4 regions of the Erwinia persicina genome follow, and region 3 is predicted to be linked to each of the others. Evidence: predicted binding sites of a transcription regulator. Region 3 holds the regulator's gene; each other region holds the start of a gene.

The links. Region 3 encodes Fur, which represses iron uptake genes when iron is present. Its sites were predicted from a motif close to ATAATAATGAGAACNACTATCAA; they were not measured.
Region 1: K6L24_RS03565 (TonB-dependent siderophore receptor) is a predicted target of Fur. The motif match lies at 2,534-2,556, and genes of this name have one in related genera.
Region 2: K6L24_RS19315 (TonB-dependent siderophore receptor) is a predicted target of Fur. The motif match lies at 2,231-2,253, and genes of this name have one in related genera.
Region 4: fhuE (ferric-rhodotorulic acid/ferric-coprogen receptor FhuE) is a predicted target of Fur. The motif match lies at 2,188-2,210, and genes of this name have one in related genera.

The regions. Positions count from the first base shown of each region.
Region 1 covers NZ_CP082141.1:772,607-777,152, reverse strand. The annotation lists gene K6L24_RS03580 (iron chelate uptake ABC transporter family permease subunit) at 1-365, opposite strand, end outside; gene K6L24_RS03575 (ABC transporter permease) at 355-1,314, opposite strand; gene K6L24_RS03570 (siderophore ABC transporter substrate-binding protein) at 1,315-2,256, opposite strand; gene K6L24_RS03565 (TonB-dependent siderophore receptor) at 2,603-4,546, shown strand, end outside.
Region 2 covers NZ_CP082141.1:4,165,663-4,170,208, forward strand. The annotation lists gene K6L24_RS19305 (hypothetical protein) at 1-1,297, shown strand, start outside; gene K6L24_RS19310 (hypothetical protein) at 1,294-2,124, shown strand; gene K6L24_RS19315 (TonB-dependent siderophore receptor) at 2,280-4,391, shown strand; gene K6L24_RS19320 (LysR family transcriptional regulator) at 4,439-4,546, opposite strand, start outside.
Region 3 covers NZ_CP082141.1:3,321,932-3,326,477, reverse strand. The annotation lists gene K6L24_RS15265 (beta-N-acetylhexosaminidase) at 1-2,319, shown strand, start outside; gene fur (ferric iron uptake transcriptional regulator) at 2,377-2,820, opposite strand; gene fldA (flavodoxin FldA) at 3,215-3,745, opposite strand; gene ybfE (LexA regulated protein) at 3,887-4,168, opposite strand; gene ybfF (esterase) at 4,464-4,546, opposite strand, start outside.
Region 4 covers NZ_CP082141.1:233,483-238,028, forward strand. The annotation lists gene fhuE (ferric-rhodotorulic acid/ferric-coprogen receptor FhuE) at 1-2,019, opposite strand, end outside; gene ahr (NADPH-dependent aldehyde reductase Ahr) at 2,362-3,378, opposite strand; gene proP (glycine betaine/L-proline transporter ProP) at 3,533-4,546, opposite strand, start outside.

The DNA.
Region 1 (4,546 bases), 2.1 Mb from region 3:
AGCGTGGCAAACAGTACCAGCAGCGTACTTTCTGCCACAAAGCGTCCCACGCTGCCCAGCATATTCAGCCCGCCGACATCCAGCGCAAAGATCAGCAGCGTCTGCATCAGCACAAACAGCGACTCCAGCCCCATCACCGACGGGGTCAGTATGCGGTTACGGGTCAGGGTCTGGAACAGCAAAGTACTGATGCCGGCAGCAAAGCCGACCAGCATCATGGTGGCGAGGATCTGCCCGCGATGCCGCAGGATATAGGCGATATTCCCGTGCAGATCGAGGGTCATAAACAGCGTCATCAGCGCCAGCAGCAGCCCGGCAAGCAGCAGCAGACGCTGACCCGGCGACAGTGACAGATCAGTGCGCATGGCGTTTCGACCTCACAATCAGCACCAGGAAGATCGCCGCCCCCATCACACCAAGCAGCGCGCTGACGGGGATCTCAAACGGATGAATAATCAGACGGCCGGCGATATCGCAGGCGATCACCAGCACTGCGCCCACCAGCGCCACCCACGGCACGGTACGGCGCAGGTTATCGCCCAGCGCCAGGCTGACAATGTTGGGCACGATCAGGCCAAGGAAAGGCAGCACGCCGACCACCACAATCACTACGCCGCTGATCATGGCGATCATCGCCATACCGGTGAGCATCACGCGGTGATAGCGCAGCCCGACGTTAACCGAAAAGTCACGCCCCATTCCCGCGACCGTAAAGCGGTCGGCAATCACTGCCGCCAGCAGCGTAATCGCCCCCACGCCCCACAGCAGTTCATAGCGCCCCTGCATCACGCTGGAAAAATCGCCGGACTCCCAGCCGCCCAGCGACTGTAGCAGGTCAAATTTCATCGCCAGGAAAGTGGTGACCGAGCTGAACACCGCCCCCAGCATAATGCCGGCCAGCGGGACCATCAGAGAGGATTTCATGCGGATACGCTGGATCAGCAGCATAAACAGTGCGGTACCGCCGAGGGCGAACAGCGTGGCAACGCCCATTTTCAGCATGATCGGCGCCGCCGGGCTGACGATCATCACCAGCAACAGTCCCAGGCTGGCAGACTGCGTGGTGCCGACCACCGAAGGCTCAACAAAACGGTTCTGCGTCAGCATCTGCATCATCAGCCCCGCCACGCTCATCGCACTGCCCGCCAGCAGCAGCGCAGCGGTACGCGGAAAGCGGCTGATCATCAGGATCTCGCGCATCTCCGGGTCCGACCACAGGCTGGCCAGCGTGACGCGGCTGACGCCAACAAACAGGCTGCACGCCATCAGGCCCAGCAGCAATGCCAGGCCTGCAACAAAGGCAACAGATTTCATTTACGGCTGTGTTTTCGTTTTATCCAGCACCTGCTTCACCTGAGTCATCAGATTGCTGTAACTCTGAATGCCACCGGCGATATACAGCGAACCTGAATCCAGGTACACCACCTGCTGTTTTTTCCAGGCGTTGGTTTTACGCACCAGCGGGTTATCCAGCACCTGCTGCGCTGACTCGCCCTCTTTGCGGCCAATCGCGCTGTCACGATCCAGCACAAACAGCCAGTCCGGGTTAGCTTCCATAATGAATTCAGGCGACACGGCGTTACCGTGTTTGCCCGTTTCCGGGAAAGCGGTAGCGGGTTTAAAGCCCAGCACGTCATAGATAAAACCAAAGCGCGAACCTGGCGAATGGGCACTGATCTTACCGCCGTTGATCATCAGCATCATGGCGCTACCGGCAGTGGCTGACTCCTTACGCACGTCGGCTATCTGCGCGTTAAACGCCGCCAAAACCTGCCGGGCTTTTTCTTCTTTACCGAACAGCTTACCTAACTGCTCCGTGCGTTCAGTCAGACTCTGCACAAAATGTTTCGGGTCGAGATCCAGCGAGACTGTCGGGGCAATTTCACTCAGCTTGCTATAGGCATCGTGGGCGCGGGCACCGGCCAGAATCAGATCGGGTCTGGCATTGCTCAGGGCTTCAAAGTTGGGTTCGAACAGCGTGCCGGCATTCAGATACGCCTTGCCGTTGTACTTCGCCAGATGCTGCGGATAGTGCGCGCTGGTTTGTGGCACACCCATCGGGTTAATCCCCAGGGCATCAGCAATATCCAGCGTGGCCGGGCTGAGGATCACCACACGCTGCGGATTTTTCGGCACTTCCGTGGTGCCCTGCGCATGAACGATTGACAGCACGGACGCCTCTGCTGCAAAGGCCGCGGGGGTCATGGCCAGCAGAGCGGAACACAGCGTTAAAGCGAAAGCCTGAGGGAAGCGCATTTTCTCTCCTGAGAATCAGATAAGTAGCAAAAATGAGAACGATTCGCGTTTGATTTTGTTGCGGGATAATAACGACTGAGCGGCGGGATGGGTAGACAGAACATGGCACAGAGTGTTCATAAAACATCCAGCTTTCACAATCGGTGCCAAATAAGCAGATTGTGAAGTAAATATGGAAAACCTAACACATTGTATAATATCAACTAAAATCTGAGCGCTGACTTTTTCTGACAAAAGTGGCCAATTGTGGAGATTTTAAGGATTCGTTGTTTCCGCCATAGAAATGATAACAATTATCGTTATCATGCACATTCTCTTACAACACCAAACACTTTGAGATGATGCAATGAACAGGAACGGACGCTTTCGATTACACCCTCTGGCACTTTTACTGACTGCCACGCTGGCCGGGACGGCCAGCGCCGATGACGATACCGCCGCCGCCAGTGAAGTGGAGGATGTACTGCTGGTACAGAAAACAGCAGAACAGGAGTTAAAACAACAGCCTGGGGTCTCTATCATCACGGCAGAGGATATCGCGAAGAATCCGCCCGTTAACGATTTATCCGACATCATCCGCAAAATGCCCGGCGTGAACCTGACCGGCAACAGCGCTAACGGCAGCCGGGGCAATAACCGCCAAATCGACATTCGCGGCATGGGCCCGGAAAACACGCTGATCCTGATTGATGGCGTTCCCACCACCTCGCGGAATGCCGTGCGTTACAGCTGGAAAGGCGAGCGTGATACCCGCGGCGACAGCAACTGGGTACCGGCAGAGATGGTCGAACGCATTGAAGTACTGCGTGGCCCGGCCGCTGCCCGTTACGGTTCAGGGGCTGCCGGCGGCGTAATCAATATCCACACCAAACGCCCGACCAAAGACTGGCACGGCTCCCTGTCACTGTTTACCAACCAGCCGGAAAACAGCAAAGAAGGTGACACTAAACGGGCCAACTTCAGCCTGAGCGGCCCGCTGGCGGGTGACGCGCTGACCATGCGTCTCTACGGTAACCTCAACAAAACCGATGCCGATGCCGCCGATATCAACCAGGCGCAAAACGGATCTTATGCCGCGGGCCGTGAAGGGGTGCGTAACAAGGATATTAATGCGCTGGTGTCGTGGAAAATGACCCCCTCGCAGATCGTGGATTTCAGCTACGGCTACAGCCGCCAGGGGAATATCTATGCCGGCGATACCCAGTACAGTAACGGCAATATCAGCCCCGGTGGCCTGGTTGATTCGCTGTACGGTTCCGAGACCAACCGCCTGTATCGCCAGTCTTACGGGCTGACCCATAACGGCTTCTGGGAATGGGGTGACTCTAAGCTCGCCTTTAATTACGAAAAAACCAATAACACGCGTATGAAAGAGGGCTCGACCGGCCGCGTGGAAGGGATGATTAACAGCGATGAGTACAGCACCAGCCGACTGGAAAATTACCGAGCCAGCGCGGAAGCCAATATGCCGCTGGATCGCTGGATTGAGCAGACTGTGACCCTCGGCGCTGAGTGGAATCACGAAAAGCTGGACGACAGCGCCTCCATGTCAGCCACCGATGCCAGCGGCGTGATCATCGGCGATATGTCGGGGGATCCCGCCAGTCGCAGCAGCAAGAACAGCGCGACCACGGCCGCACTCTACGTCGAAGATAATATCCAGCCATGGGAAGGCACCTTCCTGATCCCGGGCCTGCGTTTTGATCACCACAGTGAATTTGGCAGTAACTTCAGCCCGAGTTTCAACTTCTCTCAGGATCTGGGTGAAAGGTTCAAACTGAAAGCCGGTATTGCTCGGGTGTTTAAAGCCCCGAACCTCTACCAGTCAAGCGAAGGCTATCTGCTGGCCACCCGGGGTAATGGCTGCCCGACGACGGTTGCCAGCGGCAGCTGCTATCTGTTAGGCAACCCTAATCTGGACGCGGAAGTCAGCGTGAATAAAGAGCTGGGGCTGGAGTTTGCTGCCGACGGTTATGCCGCGGGTGTGACGTGGTTCCGCAACGACTATAAAAACAAAATCGTCTCCGGCACTGACCTGCTCGGGCAGGCCTCCAACGGTTATAACATCCTGCAGTGGGAAAATGGCGGCAAAGCGCTGGTGGAAGGTCTGGAAGCCAGCCTGACGATCCCGGTGGTAAGTGATGTGCTCGACTGGCGTACCAATGCCACCTATATGCTGGAGTCGAAAGACAAGAAAACCGGCAACCCGCTGTCGATCATCCCTAAGTACACCATCAACTCGATGCTGGATTATCAGGTTACCGATAAGTTCTCCACCGAGCTGAACTGG
Region 2 (4,546 bases), 840 kb from region 3:
TATTCTGTGGTGCGTCAGCGTGGCCCTCGTCCTGCTGGAAGCCTTTATTTTTGCCTTAGTACTGTCACCGTTTATCGCGAACAATATTTCTGCCAACCAGGCGGAGTTTTCTGCCATCGTGATTTCGGTACTGATCGGCGTGGTGCTGGTGCCGGCAACCCACCTGATGGGATCAGAACTGCATAAAAACACTCTGCTGAAAAAGATCCGCTACTGGTATGCCGAAGCGCGCCATGGCGGGACGGCCAAAGGCCTGAGCAAAAACACGCAGATCTCGCTGGAAACCACGCGGCTGGACGATAACGACCCGAACTATCTCCAGATGCTGAACCGCGTGACCCACAACGCCCAGGTGAAGCCGCAGTACTGGGCTACCGGCATTGCACTGGCGCTGATCCTGTTCTTTGCGGTCGGTGCTTACTTTGTTCGTGCCGCCACCATTGACTCTATCGATACGCAGGCCGTGAACGGCTCACCTTTCAGCCAGCAGACGGCAGCGGCCTCCGGGTCGCCATTTGACCTGCCTGCTGCGGCCGTAGAAGACAATGCCCGTGCCGACCGTCAGGCTGCGCATGAGATCAGCGATAACCGCGTGTTTGCCTCCAAGCTGACCTTTATTATTCTGTCGGTGATTTTCGTTGGCGTTCAGCTCATCGGTATTCTGGTGGGCCTGTTCCGCTCCTTTGCCGGCATTGAGTCTAAAGCGGCCTCAAAATATATCGGTAACTTCAGCGGCTCAGAAGAGTTTGCCACCTGGCATGCGATGCGCCGCGAACGCGTAGAGCGCGACGCCCAGGAGAAACTGACCTCGCTGCAAAATCGCCTGATGATGAAGCGCACCAACAGCCAGAGCGAAGCCCTGAATACCCTGCCCACCTTCCAGGACTATGCCAGCGGCAAAGTGCGTGACAAAGCGCGGCTGGATGCCGAACAGCAGATCCAGATGCAGGAGTATGCCGCGCCTCAACCCACCCCCGCAGCACCGCCAGTGGCCGTGACTCAGGCCGTGCCTGCGCCGCAGCCGCCCGCAGCCGCCCCGGCGGTCATCCCGGAGCCTGTCGCAGCCGCCGCCATCGCACCGGCTGCCGCGCCGGTGACGGCTCCGGCTCCGACGGCCTCCGTGGCAGATGACGCGGAGGAGAAGCAGCGCATTCATGCTCTGGGCGATCTCACCTCGTTCAGCGCCGATGAACTGCAGCTGATTGCCGACGATCAGGGATTAGCCCTGCCCGCGCTGCAAAAGCGCCAGCAGGTGCAGGCCCTGCTGAATAAGGCACGTCAGGGAGGAACGGCATGAAAGCCCTTATCGCGCTGATCCTGCTGGGCATGAGCACGACGCTGTACGCTGCCGAACGTAACGATATTCCCAGCTGCTACAGCTACGCCAGGCTCGACGCCGAACGCCCGCCTGCCAGCGGGCGCGAGCTGGTGATTATTGTCGACCAGACAGTGAAAGTGCCGACCGAACTGAAAAAGTCGATCTGGCAGCAGGTGCTGCGCTTCGCCCAGCCTGGCGACCACATCATCCTGTATCAGTTCTCTGCTCTGCTGCAGGACAACTACATGAAGCGCACCTTTGACGGCAAGCTGGAAGGCCCGTTCACCGATCAGAAAGCGCGCAACAGCCTCGGCATGGACAGCCTGAAATCTCTGGATGGCTGCCTGTCGCAGCAGAAACAGTATTTTGAGCAGACGATTGGCAAAAAGCTGGCCGCTGCCTTTGCAGAGCAGGGCGACAATATTGCTAAAAGCGAGATCATGGACAGCCTGAAGCGAATCAGTGACGATCTGAAGGCAGAGCCGGCGCAGGCAAAAACCATTCTGCTGGTGTCGGATATGCTGGAAAACAGCGATTTCGGCAGCTTCTACAGCAATAATCAGATCCGCCTGCTGGCACCGGAAAAAGAGATGCAGCGCGTCAGCAAACAGCATCTGCTGGCCGATTTTGCCGACAGCAGGATCTACATTGCGGGGGCCGGGCTGATCGACAGCGAGGCGAAAAATAACTACCGTTCCGGAAAAATCATGCAGCAGCTGGAAGCGTTCTGGCGCGACTATTTTGCGGCGTCCCACGCCACGGTGATCGGCTTTGGTGCGCCGGAACTGACGGTCGATCTGCAGTAAACGCTCTGCCCGGCACGCTCTTTGCCCTTAACGCGCTGGCCTCACGGTCAGCGCGTTTTTTATTATTGGAAAATTTTTGTCGGAAGTTATTGCATAGTGACAACCAATGATAATAATTGTCGTTATCTTTCACATTCTCATTGGCATCTAAACCCATGTTCACCACTAAGCCCTGTCTGCTCGCCGTGCTGATTGCCAGCACTTGTGCCTCTTTTGCCCATGCGGCAGCCAGCGATGAAAAAACGCTGGTGGTCAGCGCCTCAGATTCCGGCGCCGCCGCCCTGCCCGCCTATACCAACAGCGCCACCAAGTCGGCGGTACCGGAAAGCAAAACGCCTCAGGTGATCAACACCGTCGGCAGCAAAGAGATTGTCGCGCGTCACGCCAGCTCGCTGAATGAAATTCTGCGCTATGCCCCCGGCGTGTCCACCGAAACCCGCGGCGCCACCTCCTACATGAGCGAATATAAAATTCGCGGTTTCACGGTGGATAACACCTTCTATGACGGCTTACAGCTGCCGTATAACGTCACGGGTAACACCAAGGCCAGTATCGATCCGATTCTGATCGACCATGTGGATATCCTGAAGGGCCCGGCGTCGGTGCTGTACGGTAACGGTTCGCCGGGTGGCCTGGTGAATATTCAAAGTAAAAAACCGGAGAAAGAGCAGAAAACCGAAGTCGGGTTTAACAGCGGCAACCGCAAGCTGCGCGAAGGCTATATCGACAGCACCGGAGCGATTGCCGACAGCGACTGGAGCTATCGCTTTATTGGTAAAGCCAGCGCCGGGGACGATCAGCCACGCACCACTCACAGTGAAAACTACCTGGTCGCTCCATCACTCACCTGGCAGCCGTCGGATAAAACCCGCCTGACGATCGACGCGCAGTATCAGGACATCCCCAGCCTGACGCCGTCTGACCCTCTGCCACTGGCCGCGCTGACGTCGTCAGATGCTTCGCGCCGCACTTATGCAGGCGACCGCTGGAGCGGCTTTAAACAGCGCCAGTGGATGCTGGGTTACAGCTTTGAGCATCAGTTCGATAACGGCTGGGGTGTGGCGCAGAAGGCGCGCTATTTTGACGTTGATACCCACCAGCGCAGTATTTATGCCTCGGGTCTGACCAATCCGGCCGTCAGTAACAGCCAGCTGGATCGGTTTGCCTACACCACCGATGAAGACCTGAAAAGCTTCAATATCGATAACCAGGTGACGAAGCAGTGGGATCTGGGCGACTGGCAGCATCACCTGCTGGCGGGCGTGGACTATCAGCGGATGGATTCTCACTTCAACTATCAGTACGCCACCCGCACACCGGGCTTTGATCTCAGCAATCCGGACTACAACCAGGTCAACGAATCGGCACTGGGCCTGTATACCGCCCAGCTTAACCGTCTGAGCTTCAACCAGACCGGCTACTACTTCCAGGACCAGGTGGAGTTCGGCAATCTGAGCCTGATCGCCGGGTTACGCTACGATGACTACCGATCCACCAACACCGACTACCTCGGTAATAATCAAAAAGAGTGGGTGGCGCAGCACCGCCTGACCAAACGCCTCGGGGCGCTCTACACCTTTGATAACGGTATCGCACCGTTTATCAGCTACTCCGAAGGCTTCAAACCGGTTTCTCCGACGGGCAACCTGACCTCCGCTAAACCGACCACCAGCCGTCAGCTGGAAGGCGGGGTGAAATACCTGCTGGCCGATTACGCCACCACGGTGACCGCCTCGGTGTTTAATATCCGGCAGAAAAACGTGCTCACCTCCGATCTCAGCTTCCTCAATTATCGCCAGACCGGGGAAGTGGAATCGAAAGGGGCAGAGCTGTCGGTGATCAGCCGTCCGACCGACAATATCAGCCTGATCGCCAACTATGCCTATACGCACGCGCTGAATACCGAAGATGATAAGTACCAGGGGAAACGCCCGACCCAGGTGGCGGAAAACAGTTTTAATCTTTGGGGTGACTACACCTTCGACAACGGCGCAGTGCGCGGCCTGACTGTCGGTGCCGGTGCGCGCTACGTCGGCCCGATGGAGATTGCCCTGGCCAACGATCAGGGCAAGCTGGGCGGCACCACGCTGTGGGATATGGCGGTATCTTACAATATGGCAGCGGTCTCGCCACAACTGGCCGGGGTGACGCTGAAAGCCAGCGCGCAGAACCTGACCAATAAAGAAACCTTCACCTGCTACGACACCACGAACTGCTGGATCGGCCGTGACCGCACCTGGCAGGCGGGCATCAGCTACAGCTTCTGAGCCCCGCTCACTGCAGGCACTCTCTCTCCGGGAGTGCCTTTTTTTATTCAACGCAGCGGGTGCTGCGTCCCCGTCAGTACCGGCATCGCCTCACGCATCATGGTCAGAAACATCCGCAGGCGCGCAGGATAGTAGCGGGCGTGGGGATAGACCAG
Region 3 (4,546 bases):
GAACCTACGGATAAATTTGTCGGTTTGGCACCCGGGGCTTCTGTCGTCATCCCGATTGTTAATGAGTACTGGCAGCTATTTAGCACGGACGTGATGCCACGCTGGTATGTGACGTCCGGTGATGCTAAACCAAAAATCATTCAGGCTACGGATACAGAAGATCTCTCTCGTTTCGTGGTTCCGATTGGTGATCAGTGGAAACGCACTCCTGAAGATAAAAATATTCTGATGGAAGCTGGCAGCCGCTACGTGAAAAATCAAGATGTTAAACAACTTGCTGCCAGCGAACTTCGTGGACAAATTGTTCCCACTCCGCTGAAAGTGGTGATAGCGGAAGAGGATGCCGATCTCAGTCAGGGTATAAACCTTAATTTGGCGAGTTTACCGAAAGATCGGGCGGAAGCCGTTAAACAACGTTTCTCCCTGCTGGGCGTGAAACTGAATGCGGCAGGTTATCCTATCCTTACCACCGTGAACCCAGCAGCCCTGAAAGATATTCCTTCGATATCAGGGGCTTATAGTTTGGTTATCTCGAAAGATAAAGCCGAGGTGATTGGGTACGATGCGCAGGGGGTTTACTACGGTCTGCAGTCAATTATGTCACTCCTGCCAGCAGACGGAAGTCATCGTATTGCCACCTTGAAGGCTGATGATGCACCACGCTTTAGCTACCGCGGCATCTTCCTTGATGTGGGCCGAAACTTTCACAGTAAAACGGCCATCCTGAGGATGCTTGACCAGATGTCCGCCTGGAAAATTAACGTCTTCCACTTCCATCTCACGGATGATGAAGGCTGGCGTATTGAAATTCCTGGCCTGCCAGAGCTGACTGAAGTGGGTAGCCGACGCTGTCACGACCTCAAAGAACAGCGTTGTCTGTTACCGCAGTTAGGCTCAGGGCCGTTCAGCGATAATAACGGAAGTGGCTACTTCAGCCGTGACGACTACATTGAGATTGTGAAATTTGCTGAAGCACGCGGTATCCAGGTATTGCCAGAAGTCGATATGCCTGCCCATGCCCGCGCTGCCGTGATCGCCATGGAAGCGCGTTATCAGCACCTGATGAACGCTGGCCGTGCAAAAGAAGCGTCAGAGTACCGTCTGGTCGATCCAGGAGATAACTCCAATACTACGTCGGTACAACTTTATGACCGGACCAGCTATCTGAACCCATGCCTGACTTCCTCACTGCATTTTGCTAATAAGGTCATCAGTGAAATTCAGCTTATGCACCGCGAAGCCGGGCAGCCACTGCGTAGCTGGCACTTTGGGGGGGATGAAGCAAAAAATATTCGTCTTGGTGTTGGCTATACCGATATCAAACACCCTGAGGCGGGTAAAGGTCAGCTTGATCTCAGCAGGGAAGATCAGCCGTGGGCGAAGTCCCAGGTTTGTCAGGCCATGATTGCATCAGGTAAGGTCAGCGATCTGGGGCATCTTCCGAGCTATTTTGCTTTGAAGGTCAGTGAATTAGTCAAAAAACACGGTATTGAGCGAATGCAGGCCTGGCAGGATGGTTTGAAAAATGCCCAGGATGCCCATGCGTTCGCTACGCCTGAAGTTGCGGTAAATTTTTGGGATACGCTTTACTGGGGTGGCTTCGACACGGTGAATGACTGGGCGAACAAAGGCTATCAGGTGATTGTTTCAAACCCAGACTATCTCTATATGGATTTCCCGTCTGAGGTGAATCCACTCGAAAGGGGCTATTACTGGGGCACTCGTTATAATGATGAACGTAAAATGTTCAGTTTTGCGCCGGATAATATGCCACAAAATGCAGAAACTTCTGTTGATCGTGACGGTCAGTTCTTCAATGCGAAATCTGACAAACCATGGCCTGGTGCAACCGGTATGTCGGCACAGTTGTGGAGTGAGACTGTACGCACTGATGACCAGATGGAGTCTATGATCTACCCGCGTATGTTCTCTGCAGCAGAGCGCTCCTGGCATCGTGCGGCTTGGGAGCAGGATTATCAAGCTGGCAAAGAGTATCGGGGCGGTGAAACGCAATGGATTGACCAGCGTGCTTTACACGATGACTGGCAGCGATTCGCCAATATTCTTGGTCAGCGAGAGCTGGCTAAACTCGATAAGCATGGCATCAGCTATCGTTTACCGGTGCCAGGCGCACGCATTGTGGCTGGCAAACTTGAAGCTAACACGGCCTTCCCTGGTTTAGAGATGCAGTTCAGCACCGACGGCGGAAAGCGCTGGCAGTATTACGACAGACAAAACCTACCAACGGTAACCGGAGACGTGCAGATTAGAGCGGTAAGCCCGGATGGGCAGCGCTTCAGCCGACAGGAATCATTGTAAGACAGGCATAAAAAAACCGATGGCAGGGCCATCGGTTTTTGCATTCAGTCGATCAGATTACTTATCGTGCAGAGTCTCGTCTTCACGGCAATCACCCAGCGAACAGTGGCCATAAAGATACAGGCTGTGGTTGCTCAGTTTAATACCATGACGCGTAGCGATTTCACGCTGACGCTCCTCAATATATTCGTCTCTAAACTCAATGACTTTACCGCAGTCCAGGCAGATCAGGTGATCGTGGTGGTGCTGTTGGGTCAGTTCGAAAACGGATTTACCGCCTTCAAAGTTGTGGCGGGTAACGATCCCCGCGTCATCGAACTGGTTCAGGACACGGTAAACCGTAGCCAGACCAATTTCTTCGCCCATATCAATCAGGCGTTTGTACAAGTCTTCCGCACTGACGTGATGGCCCTCTGGTTCCTGAAGCACTTCCAGAATTTTCAGTCGGGGAAGCGTGACTTTCAGGCCGGCCTTCTTTAATGCGGTGTTATTGTCAGTCATGCGGATATTGTCCTGTTACTTTGCGAGTCACTTAGTGGCTGAAAAGCCCTGAACATCGGTCGGCGCTAAAAATGAGTGCGTTTCAGTATAGAACTGATAATTCGAAATGAAAACCAAAAGGGATGCCTGAAACCGCAAGGGATGTAAGGATAAGTGTCGTTACATCCAGGGAAGCGCGCGCCCGGATTATGTTGGTTTAACATCTCGATCTGCCTCATCTCATCGCCCTTAGGGCGACTCACGTCCTCAATAATGGGGCTTGCGCTGAGAAAGCGGGTAACCGATGGGGTTATTGTACAGTTTTGCAGATGAAAGTTACAAATATGTATCTATTACTTCTATAGGAAAAACCACTCACTTGATGTGAGATACCTCCCACATCAAGCTGTTATAGCTATGCTTCGATAATGTCTTGCAGCTGAAGTTCATCTGAAATTTGTTTTACCCACTGCTCAACACGCTCGTTGGTGAGCTCCGGCTGACGGTCTTCATCAATGGCCAGGCCAAGGAAGTGGGTGTCATCTGCCATGCCTTTAGAGGCTTCGAAGTGATAGCCTTCACTCGGCCAGTGGCCAACAATGACGGCACCGTTCGGCTCAATGATGTCACGGATAGTGCCCATCGCATCACAGAAGTACTCCGAGTAATCTTCCTGATCGCCACAGCCGAACAGGGCCACGAGTTTACCGTTGAAGTCGATCTCTTCCAGCGTCGGGAAGAAGTCATCCCAGTCACACTGTGCTTCACCGTAGTACCAGGTCGGGATGCCCAGCAGCAGAATATCAAAGGCTTCAAGGTCTTCTTTGCTGCTTTTAGCAATATCACGAACTTCTGCAACATCTTTCCCCAGTTGCTTCTGGATCATTTTTGCAATGTTTTCGGTATTGCCTGTATCGCTACCAAAGAAAATGCCGACGAGTGCCATGAGCTTAATAACCTCTTGAATCTTAATGATATGGTGACTGCTGATTTTTTAGCAGATATCGTTAATGATAACAGACCGCCGTAAGCGGATAAATGAGTAATACTGCTGGTTTTGTCGCTGAGTGCTCACCCCCCGAAAGAATCAGGGCTGATGGCTTTGCAGCTGTGCCAGCAGCATCTCTTCAATCAGCTCACTTCGGCTCATATTACGCTCGAAAGCCAGCTGATTCAGGACATCCACCGCGTCGCTGTTCATTTTCAGCTCAACACGTTTCAGGCCGCGCACTTTATCACGCTTGAGCTGATTACGTTTGTTGATACGCAACTGCTCATCACGCGTCAGCGGATTGGTCTTGGGTCGTCCCGGACGACGTTCATCTGCAAACAGATCGATCGTTGTGCGGTCCGTATTCTCTTTTGCCATAGGAATCGTCGTACTGAAAGGCTGGATGACTGATGAATTGGCCGATATGCCGTCTGAGGGTTCAGCAGCGGCAAAATTTTAGCGCGCCATCATACCCCAGTGAAAGTGGTGACGACAATCATTTATCCCCTTCATTCTTCAAGCGGTCGGGGGGATGATGGCGTCCTTAATCCGGCCCTTCCTGGGCCTGTTCCCGGCCACTGAGTGATTTCTGCTCACACCCTTGACCGAACGTCTTGCCGCCCTGCAGCAACACGCATGATTTTGGTTATGATAACCGGAGCAAATAATTTTTTTACAACGCAAAAAAACGACGAATAGCACGTAACACCGCATCGGGCTTTTCGGCATGTACCCAGTGCCCGGCACCGCTTATTA
Region 4 (4,546 bases), 1.6 Mb from region 3:
GCTGAACAGATTCACCAGGGTCACCGGCGACTGGTCAATATAATCCGCCGGGGCACTGGCAACGTTGGCCCAGGTTTTATTCTGCCAGTTTACGCCGCCGCCAACGGTCAGATCCTGCAGCATCGGCAGACGGTAGCGGGTGAACAGCTTCGCGGTAGTCCGCGGGATTTCCGGCATCACGGCAGTGCCGTTACGCTGTTCGGCAATGTAGCGTGATGCACCGAAGGTCATCTGCCAGTTGTCGGTCAGCGCGCCGTTCACTTCAAATTCTACGCCCCGGCTTACCGCATCAACCGAATCGTACGCATATTCTGTGGTGTTCGGAATATAGACGTAGCTGTTTACCCCCAGGCCGTTTTGCTCGGTACGGAATAACGACAGCGATGCAGTCAGGCGACTGTTCATCCAGTCGCCTTTCATACCCGTTTCGTAGCTTTTTCCCGTCACGGGGGCGAGATATTTCGCGCTGCTGCTGCGTGTGGTTTGTGGCTGGAAGATACGGGTGTAACTCGCGTACAGCGAGTAGGTGTCATTAAGATCGAAAGTCAGACCCGCATAAGGGGCGACTTTATCACTGGTGTTTGAGCCTGATGTACCGTTGGCGCTCCAGTCGGTATAGCGGGCACCTACTAACAACGACAGTGGGTCAGCCAGTGAGAAGCGTGCGGCGGTGTAAACCGATCTCTGGCGGATAGTATCAGCCAGTGAGTTTGTCCACGGTGACCAGGTCCCTTCGGTGACGCTGCCGTTCCAGTCGTGATAGTTACCGGTATCTACCCCTGACAGGTCTGAGAAGCTGTTATAGAAGGTATTTTCCTGTTTGCTGTAGCTGCCGCCGACCATCAACTCGTGAGAGCGTCCCAGCAACTCGAAAGGGCCGTTGGCATACAGATCGACGCTGTCTGTAGTACGGCGGCCTTTGTTCCAGCCGCTGTACAACGTATTACCGGTGCCTGTGACTTTATCCGGGTAACCATCAGAGTACATCAGACGTGTATCGAAAGTCGTTCTGGTGTGGCTGCCGCTGACCTGTGCCTGCCAGCCGCTGTCGAATTTTTGCATCAGCGTGGCAAAGATCTTGTTGGATTCTTTGTCACTATAGGCCCAGTCCGCACCGGAGTTGAAACTACGGTCAAAGTGGGTACGTTCGCCGTTACTGTAGAACGTCGGGATGCCGCCCCAGCTTGGGTCTTCGGAGCTGCTGTCCTGGTAATCCCAGCCCAGTGACAGCGTGGTGGAATCGGTTAAATCGGCATCCAGCACGGTGGAAAGGAATTTCTTTCGGGCATGGTAGCGATCAAGCCAGCTGTCATTTTCCTGATAACCCCCGATGGCGCGGCCGCGTAGGGTGCCAGATTCATTTAACGGCACGGTGACGTCCCCGACGTAGCGCTGTTTATCCCAGCTGCCGGTTTCTGCAGACAGCTTACCGGTGACCACTTTGCTGTCGGCATGTTTTCGCACCATATTGACGGAGGCTGACGGGTTACCGGAACCCAGGGCCAGGCTGTTCGCACCGCGAATCACTTCGATACGATCGTAAATGGCGGTGTCCGAACGGGTATCGCCCAGGTCCCAGACATCGGTCACCACGGTGGGCACGCCGTCGAAAAGGTAGTTATTAATCAGGAAGCCGCGGGAATAATAGTTTGATCGGTCGGAATCGATATTAGAGGCCGACACGCCCACCGTGTTGTTCAGAACATCGCCCACGCTCTGCAGTCCCTGGTCCTGCATCCGTTGTTGACTGACAATAGAAACAGACTGCGGAATATCACGCACGGTCAGCGGCATTTTGGTACCTGCGCTGGTGACCGGAACGCTGTAATCCGTGGCGGCCTGGGCTGCTGCCGTATCCGTATTCGCCTCCACGGTCAGCGTATCGGTTTTGGCGCTGTCGGCGGCAACGGCGGGCTGCAATGCAGACATTACCAACAGTGCGGCAACCAACGGGGTGAAAATACGTGATGCAGATAATGGCGCTGAGTGATGCTGCTTACGGGATTTAGAGCGAGACATTGGCACGATCATTCCTGGAATAAGTTGCTGATGTTGAGTCAATACCTGCACCGGGCACGAAAATATCTACCGGTTATCCTTAGGCGGTATGAGTACTCTGACTTATCCATGAAGTAGCGGTGAGGTCCACTGATACGGCAATCAGGCAGGTTATTGCCTGTAATGGTAAAGCAAATGAGAACTATAATTATTAAGGGTTAAGGTGTAAATAAATATTATCGTACGGGGGAACGCTGGCGGAATAAGAGAGGCGGGCAGAAGGGGAAAGAGCGTATCTGCCCGCGGAAAAGACGCTGACCGCAAGAGCCGATCGCAACAGCCGATCGGCCCCGGGGCAAGGGTTTAGAAGTCGGCTTTCAGCACCACGCGGAAGTTGGCTTTCCCCGCACGGACGTGCTCCAGTGCGTCGTTGATTTTTGACATCGGGAAGAACTCGACGTGCGGTGCAATATCACGGCGTGCCGCCAGCTTCAGCAGCGAACGCAGCTGGCCCGGAGAGCCGGTGGAGGAACCGGTGATCGCTTTATCGCCCATAATCAGATCGAACGCGCTGACCTGGAACGGCTTCATCACGGCCCCGACGGTGTGGAATTTGCCCTGCGGTGCCAGTGCATCGAAGTACGGCTTCCAGTCGAGATCCACGGCGACGGTGCTGAGGATCAGGTCAAAGCGTCCGGCCTGCGCTTTCAGCGCTTCCGGGTCACGGCTGTTGATGACTTCATCGGCACCCATGTCCAGGATGGACTGCTTTTTATTGGCAGTGGAGCTGAAAGCCACCACTTCTGCTCCCATCGCCCGCAGGATCTTGATTGCGATATGGCCCAGACCGCCGATGCCGATCACACCCACGCGGCTGGTCGCGGTGATATTGCTCATCAGCAGCGGTTTAAACACGGTGATGCCGCCGCACAGCAGGGGACCGGCTGCGGCTGCATCCAGGCTTTCCGGTAGCGGGATCACCCACTGCCAGTCAGCGCGCAGCTTTTCAGCAAATCCGCCATTATTCAGGATGGTCGGGGTGGTGCCTTTTTCGCAGTTCACCTGCTCGCCGTTGATACAGGCATCGCAGTGCTGACAGCTTTTTGCCGTCCAGCCAATACCCACGCGCTGTCCAATGGACAGGCCTTTATTTTTTGCCGCCTCACCCAGGGCGGAAACGCGACCGATCACTTCATGGCCGGCAATGGTCGGATACTGAGAGATACCCCATTCGTTATCGATCATCGACAGGTCAGAGTGACAGACGCCACAGTATTCAACCTCGACTTCCACTTCCTCTGTGCTCAGTTCGCCTGCGTCGTATTCATACAGTTCAAGAGCCTGTCCTGCTTGCATGGCCGCGTAGCTTTTAATTTTCATTTCATACCTCAGATTCGGTTTACGGTCAGGGGGGAGAGTTTAGCTGTTCAGGGAAATAAAGTGGGTTTTCGCCGCACGTAAGGTTTATCTGAAGGACTGACTGCGGAGAAAATGGGCAAAAAGAAGGGCGGCCCTGTTCTGGCCGCCCGGATGTTTACTCGTTGATACGTGGATGCTGATCGATCAGGCGGGAGCGTTTCGCTTCCAGCTCGCTGATCTGCTCGCTGATATCTTCGATTTTTTGCTCGATGTTATCGTGATGCTCCTGCAGGATCTCTTTGGCTTCCGCCATGTCCGACGCTGCTGGCGTGGCACCGCGCAGCGGCATGTTGGCGGTTTCTTTCATGGTCAGACCGGTGATCAGACCAATCACGGCGACAACCATCAGATAGTAAGCCGGCATATAGAGATTGCTGGTCGTTTCGACCAGCCATGCTGCGATGGTCGGGGTCAGACCGGCGACCAACACCGAGATGTTAAAGGCACTGGCCAGCGCGCTGTAACGGATGTGGGTCGGGAACATGGCTGGCAGAGAGGAGGCCATCACACCGGTAAAGCTGTTCAGGATCACCGCCAGCAGCAGCAGGCCGGCAAAAATCAGCCCCATCACGCCGCTGTTGATCAGCATAAATGCCGGAATGGACAGCACCAGCAGCGCGATGCTGCCGATGATCACAAACGGACGGCGACCAAACTTATCGCTCATCAGGCCCATAACCGGCTGCACAAACAGCATACCCAGCATAATGGCGATGATAATCATCACGCCATGATCTTCTGAGTAGTGCAGGTTATGCGACAGGTAGCTCGGCATGTAGGTGAGCAACATGTAGTAGGTAACGTTAGTGGCAATCACCAGACCGACGCAGGAGAGCAGGCTTTTCCAGTGTTTGGTGGCAATCTCTTTAAACGAGACTTTCGGGCCTTCGGCCAGGCCTTCACGGTCACCCTGCTCCAGTTTGTCGACGTGCTGCTGGAAGGCCGGGGTTTCTTCCAGCGCATGGCGCAGATAGAGCCCGATGATACCCAGCGGCAGCGCCACGAAGAACGGAATACGCCAGCCCCACTCAAGGAAGCGGGCTTCGCCGATAACCGCAGAGATCAGCACGACCAGGCCGGCACCGAGCACGAACCCGGCAATGGAGCCGAAGTCCAGCCAACTGCCCAT